Regions from separate parts of the Cohnella sp. LGH genome, predicted to be linked through region 2. Evidence: predicted binding sites of a transcription regulator. Region 2 holds the regulator's gene; the other holds the start of a gene.
The links. The regulator NrdR, encoded in region 2, represses ribonucleotide reductase genes. The targets are predictions, from matches to a motif close to AACACNATATATNGTGTT.
Positions count from the first base shown of each region.

Region 1: the regulator NrdR is predicted to act here: its motif matches at 1,752-1,769, upstream of J4772_RS09215 (adenosylcobalamin-dependent ribonucleoside-diphosphate reductase).

Region 1 is NZ_CP072117.1:2,294,507-2,297,925, forward strand. It holds gene J4772_RS09210 (DEAD/DEAH box helicase) at 1-1,107, opposite strand, end outside; gene J4772_RS09215 (adenosylcobalamin-dependent ribonucleoside-diphosphate reductase) at 1,865-3,419, shown strand, end outside.
Region 2 is NZ_CP072117.1:4,481,910-4,485,328, reverse strand. It holds gene coaE (dephospho-CoA kinase) at 1-136, shown strand, start outside; gene J4772_RS19380 (lytic transglycosylase domain-containing protein) at 133-702, shown strand; gene J4772_RS19375 (alpha/beta-type small acid-soluble spore protein) at 794-1,009, opposite strand; gene nrdR (transcriptional regulator NrdR) at 1,119-1,580, shown strand; tRNA gene J4772_RS19365 (tRNA-Ala) at 1,740-1,815, shown strand; gene J4772_RS19360 (ABC transporter substrate-binding protein) at 2,044-3,006, shown strand; gene J4772_RS19355 (helix-turn-helix domain-containing protein) at 3,062-3,419, shown strand, end outside.

The DNA.
Region 1 (3,419 bases), 2.2 Mb from region 2:
TAGGCTGCGAACAAGCTCCATCGTCTTCTCGGCTTTCGTATTCGCTTTGATGCGCTTGATCAGCTCGACGAGCTCCCAGATGCGGGCGCGCAGCGGAGAATCCTCCGTCGTCTTCTTGAACAGGTTGATCAGCGTCAGGAAGACGGCGTCGCGGCTGGAGCATACTTCGCGCTGCAGAGTGACGAGAGACAGCATGCTGGCCATATCGCCATTCTCGGAGGCGGCATGCTTGCGAACATAGTCGGTTACGCCCTCATAGAGCGCCATCTCCTCTGCGGATAGTTGGAGCGGGACGTTGGTGACGAGTCGCTTCGTGAATTCCACCCCGCCGCTGCTGCGGCGATTGCGGATCATCACTTGCCCGAGAGTCTCCTGCAGCTTGGACTCGTTCTTCGGCACGCGGCGTTCCGCGACGAAGTTCGCGGCGAAGTCTCCCTCGCCCCCGAGCTGGCCGGGCTTGAGCAGGGTGATCAGGTTGTATAGCTCGTTCAGATCGTTCTGTACCGGCGTGGCGGTGAGCAGCAGGCAGTATTTTTTGCGAAGCTCGTTGATGAATTGGTAGTTGCCTGTTCGTTTGTTTTTCAGTTTGTGGGCTTCGTCCACGATGATCAGATCGTATTCGCCGTCGAGCAGCGTCTGGCGGTGCGGATCCCGCTTGGCCGTATCCATCGAAGCGACGACGATGTCGTTGTCCCACGAATACGATTTGCGCTGGGCGACGGCCGGGATATCGAACTTCCCGTTGAGCTCGCGGACCCACTGGAGCACGAGGGAGGCGGGGACGAGCACGAGTACTTTGGTCACGAGGCCGCGGATCATATATTCTTTAAGAATCAAGCCGGCTTCGATCGTTTTGCCCAGGCCGACTTCGTCGGCGAGGATGGCCCGGCCTCTCATCTCGTGGAGCACGCGGCGGGCGGTATCGATCTGGTGGGGCATCGGCTCGAAGTGAGGCAGCAGCGACAGACAGCGCAGCGCATGGAAGTCGGTGACGAGATTCGCTTCCTCCGCTTCCAAGGCGAGCTGGTACAGCGCCCAATCGTCCCAAGGGCCGTTGCGTTCCGTCCGCCGCTCCAAATCTTCGAAAGCGCTGCGGTCCACATGCATGTCCACGAGCGGGTGAAGCTTGCGCGGGGCGTTGTCGGATGGAATAGAGGTGTTCAATCGGCAGTCCTCCTTGGCGATCTCGCAATTATCCATCTTCTAGTATGAGCAACTAGGAGGGATTCGAAACGGGGCGGGCATGGATTGATTAGAGGGAGGGACTAATGTTGCCGCCGAATGGCCTAAGGGTAGGCTTGAGACGGGAGGGGGCTGTATCCCAAAAAAAGTGTAAAACGAGGCTTGAAACTTGTCGGCTCGTGGCTTAGGCGATTAGTTTGTGTTTTAGCGGACCGAAGCCTTGGGGGGGAAGATTGCGAAAAGCGCCTCGGGCGCGCTCCGGGCTGAGAAGTGGAGGCCGAAAAGGTGCCTCGGCGCGTTCCAAGCTGAAGAATGGAGGCCAAAAAAGTGCCTCGACGGGTCTGGCCTTCGGGATGGGCCTTAGAAGCATTAAGATTTGAGGTAAGGTCCAGCACTTTCTTTAAGACCAGGCTAGAGAGAAACGGACTAAATAGCTCGGGAATATCGTTTATAGTTACAGTTTTTGTTTATGGGTGGAACTGGTTGCAATAAATTCGTTGCCGAGACGGTAAGGCTTACAGGCTTTTGGTCTATGGAAATACAACATATAGGAGAGTATAATGATTAAGTGCACAATATATTGTACAATTTACATAGGATCAAAAAAGCCTATTCAACTTGGATTGCACATGGATTGTGCCCATATACTAAGCTTTCCGGGAGGGTGGTCACTGTGGCAACGATGCAGGAAAGACGTCTTGAGGGGCTGAGCGAGAAAATATTTCTCGATCGTTACGCTTGGAAAAACGCGGACTCCGATGAGACGAAGGTGGGCGACGTCGTGCTCGTTCTGACGAAGGACGATCCGAAGTTTCCTTCCAAGGATGTCGGAGAGGTCGTGGCGCGCGAGGGTAAAAATGTCACCGTCAAGCTTCGCAACGGAGAGTTGGTTGAATCGACGACCGAGAAGCTCACGCTAACTATCGAGAAGACGCCGGAGGAGATGTGGGATCGGCTCTCGAACGCGATGGCATCCGTCGAGGAGACGGCGGAGAAACAGAGGGTGTGGGCGGAGAAGTTTCGCTGGCTGCTCGACGATTGGAAGCTCGTTCCCGGGGGACGGATCGCAGCTGGAGCAGGGGCAAGCGAAGAGCTGACGCTATTCAATTGCTACGTTATCCCGTCCCCTCATGACAGTCGGGGCGGAATTATGCAGACGCTGACGGAAATGACTGAAATTATGGCCAGAGGGGGCGGCGTCGGCATCAACTTGAGTTCGCTTCGTCCTCGCCGTTCGATCGTCAAGGGAGTAAACGGTTCATCCAGTGGCGCGGTGTCCTGGGGAGGATTGTTCAGTTACACCACAGGATTAATTGAGCAAGGGGGGAGTCGGCGAGGCGCCTTGATGCTGATGATCAACGATTGGCACCCGGATGTCGAAGACTTCATTACCGTAAAGCAAACGATGGGCCAAGTGACCAACGCTAACCTGTCTGTCTGCGTGAGCAACGCATTCATGAAGGCAGTTAAAGAGGACGCAGATTGGGATCTCGTGTTCCCAGATTCGGCCGATCCCGAATACGATTTCCTTTGGGACGGCGATCTGGATAAGTGGAAGCAGCGCGGCAAAAGAATCGTGCATTATCGCACGGTGCGGGCCCGCGACGTCTGGAACACAATCATCGAGAGCGCATGGAAGTCCGCAGAACCCGGAGTAGTATTCATGGAATACTACAATCAGATGTCGAACAGCTGGTATTTTAATCCGATTATTTGTACGAATCCGTGTGGCGAGCAAGGCTTGCCTGCATGGGGTGTCTGTAACTTGTCCGCGGTCAATCTGTCCAAGTTCTACGATGCCGAGAAGCACGATGTTGCTTGGGATGAACTGTCCCGCGTCGTTCGTTACTCGACTCGCTTCCTGGACAATGTCATCGACAAGACGCCGTATCACTTCCCGGAAAATGAGAAAAACCAGCAGAACGAGCGCCGCATAGGACTTGGCACGATGGGGCTCGCCGAACTGATGATCCAGTTGGAAATCCGTTATGGCAGTCCGGAAAGCTTGGGGTTTCTCGATAAGCTGTACGGATTTATGGCTCGCGAAGCGTATCTGGCCTCTACGGAGATTGCTGCGGAGAAAGGCTCGTTTCCGGCGTTTGAAGCCGATCCATTCCTGCAAAGCGGATTTATGAAAAATATGGTCGCGACTTACCCGGAAGTGGGCGAGGCAGTGACGAAGCGCGGCATGCGTAATGTCACTGTTATCACACAGGCTCCGACTGGCTCCACTGGAA
Region 2 (3,419 bases):
CGAGAAGAGGCTTGCGGCCCAGATGGATATCGAGGAGAAAAAAAGGCGAGCGGACATACTCATTCACAATACAGGAACGCCGGAGGATACGGATCGGCAGATTGATCGCTTCTGGCGGGAAAAGGGGCTAGGATGAAGAAGAGAGTTAGACGCAAGCGCTTCATCCTTCTGTTAGTCCTGATTCTGCTCGGCGTTTTGTTCATCCGGTCGGATTGGCTAGGGAAAAGAATTTATCCGATTTCATTTCAGGATGAGATTAAGCGGAACGCCCAGCAGTACGAGCTCGATCCGCTTCTGATCGCAGCGATTATCCGCGTCGAATCGAACTATAAGCTAACAGCCGTTTCCCGAAAGGGAGCGGTCGGAATTATGCAAATTATGCCGGATACGGCCGCGTGGATTTTAAAGAAAGGCGATTTCGGAGAAATTACGGTAGAGGATGTCGGAAGTCAGGCGCATGCGGGAATTTCACTCGGTTCTTGGTACGTGAAGGAGCTGCATCGACAGTTCGACGGCGATCTGGTCAAGTCGCTGGCCGCCTATAACGCCGGTCCCGGGAAGGTCAAATCGTGGCTGGAAAACAGAGTGTGGGATGGAAAAGAGCAGACAATCAGCGACATTCCGTACGGGGAGACTAGACATTACGTGCAACGTGTGTTGTATTATTATAAGAAGTATCAGGATATTTACGTAACGTTATAATTTTTTTTCCAAATAGGTAAGAGGAAGCCTCGAAGCGTTTGCTTCGAAGCTTCCCGGTATTAAGTGCTTCGGCTGTCGATGATCGTTAGCATTAACGACCTGCCAGCTGTTGCTCAGCGATTTGTACCAAACGGCGGGTAATGTGACCCCCGATGGAACCGTTGTCCTTCGTAGTCATGTTCCCTTGGTAACCGTCTTGCGGGATAGCGATGCCCAGCTCTTGAGCCGCTTCGTATTTCAGTTGGTTCAGGCCTGCAGTCGCTTGTGGAACAACCAATTGGTTGCTGTTGTTGTTTTGTCCGGCCATGTGTGTTCACCTCCTTGCGGTTGGTAACTGTATTATGTGCTTTATTCTGATGTTCATGTAAGGGAAGCCTTGGAAAATCATTCAAAATCGAAGGAGATGAGTCGACGACATGAAATGCCCTTATTGCGATTACAACGGAACGAAGGTGCTGGACTCCCGTCCGGCCAACGACAACAAGTCGATTCGCCGCCGTAGGGAGTGCGAAAAGTGCGGCCGTCGGTTCACGACTTTCGAGACGGTTGAGGAAACGCCGCTGATGGTCATCAAGAAGGACGGCAGCCGCGAGGAGTTCAGCCGGGACAAAGTGCTCAGGGGCTTGTTGCGCGCTTGCGAGAAGCGTCCGGTATCCGTTGGCCAGCTTGAAGTCATCGTCTCCGAGGTAGAGCGGGAAATCCGCAATACGGCCTCGGCCGAGGTCGAGAGCCGGATTATCGGCGAGCTGCTGATGGAGCATATTTATCCCGTCGATGAAGTCGCCTACGTGCGTTTCGCGTCGGTGTATCGCCAGTTCAAGGACATCAATATGTTCCTTAAAGAGCTGAACACGCTGATGAACAAACACGGTATATAAGAAGCCAACGAGATCTCAGGCCCGCGTTCCATGCAGGAACCGGGCTCTTTATTTTTTTATGCGATAAAAGCGTTGACAAGCCTGCTGGCTCTGTGATAAACTCATTTTTGTCGCCAATGAAATACCATCGCGCGACCGACGATATCAAGTATTTATCCCGGGCCTTTAGCTCAGCTGGGAGAGCGCTTCGCTGGCAGCGAAGAGGTCAGCGGTTCGATCCCGCTAAGGTCCACCAAAAATGTAAATTCACGCAACCTGCGAAGGTTGCGTTTTTATTTTGGCTGGACGTAACAAGCTTAGCGTGGAGCCCGTGGCGGAGACAGCTTGGTGATTGTCCATTGACATTTATCCAAACGAATCATTGCGTTTTTTTCATTGTTTCCCCTTTTTGTACAAGCTACAATAAACTATGGTAATGATAATCATTTTCAATTAATAGAAAGAAGGAAAGGGGCACTAAAATATGAAGAGGCAACATGGAAAGCGAAATATACTTTGGGGAGGGAGTTTCCTCCTGTTATTGTTGATATTATCGGCCTGCAATAATTCTAATGACACCGTATCCGAGTCGCAGGCAGAGGAAAGCGGCGGGAAAACAGTTCAATATACAACGATTACGGGCGAACAGGTAGAAATACCTTCGGATCCAAAAAGAGTTGTCTATATTGGTCAGACGATCGGCGATTTCTTGGCAATGAACCTGTCAGTTGTTGGCAATAACCTTACTCAGGATGTTCCTAGTTACTATGAGGGGAAATTAGATGGAATCGTTAATGTTGGAAATCCCGGTGACTTAGAGGTGATTCTGACTTTGAAGCCCGATCTGATTATTAATGGTTATTATAAGGCAGAAGCAGACCATCATGTGGCATTATCAAAAATTGCTACGACTATTCCCTTCAACCCAGCTCTTCCTTATACAGAACGCGTAAAGGAGATAGGAAGGATCTTTGGCAAACAGGAGGAGGCGGCTCAATTGATTACTAAGTTTGAGACGCAGTCGAAAGAGATGTTCGATAAGTTTCAATTAGCTGAAGGGGAGACGGCAACAGTTTTCTATCAGCTAGGTAAATCCCTTTATGCAATGGGCGATCGCAACTTTGGCGCCATTATTTATGGAGGGAATGGCTATGCCGTGCCACCGGCTATACAGAAGAATATTCTTGATCAACAAGGGATATCTTTCCTTGATATATCAGAAGAGCTAATCCCGGAGTATGCTAGTGAAAATATATTTGTACTTGTACAAGATAATGATGAAAGTAGAACGGAAGCTGACCGACTGCTGCAAAGCCCGTTATGGGGAACATTGCCTGCGGTCCAAAAGGGGAAAGTTTACGTTGTTTCTAATGAGTGGAATACGGATAATTTGTTAGCTTTGGAGCAGTTGTATAAAAAGCTGCCGGAATGGATGCACAAACAGTAAAACTGTATCTGTCCATTCCATTCTTTAAACCGAAATCAACTGTGGAAGGTTGCTTATGAATCTAGCATCCCTGTATTTTAGACTACTAAACTATGATAGGCTTCAAGTTGACCGGACGATCCCAGCGAGTAGTAGCCATAATGAAGAGATATCTTACAATGAACCGAATTTATGCACATTATGGATAGCGTTTAGTCATGATATAAGGATGTACGTAGATAAAATTGCAATCGATCTGCGACAAGGGAGCAGCATTCTGGTTTTACCCTCACAAAGCTGCGCGGTTGAATCAAGTAATGAAGAGGCACACCTTGCGCGTTTTACCTTTGCAACCTTTGAAGTAAAAGGAATGATGTTGAATCCAATTGCTCAGCCCCCTTTACTTTGCAGTTATCCCTATCATCTGTTATTTT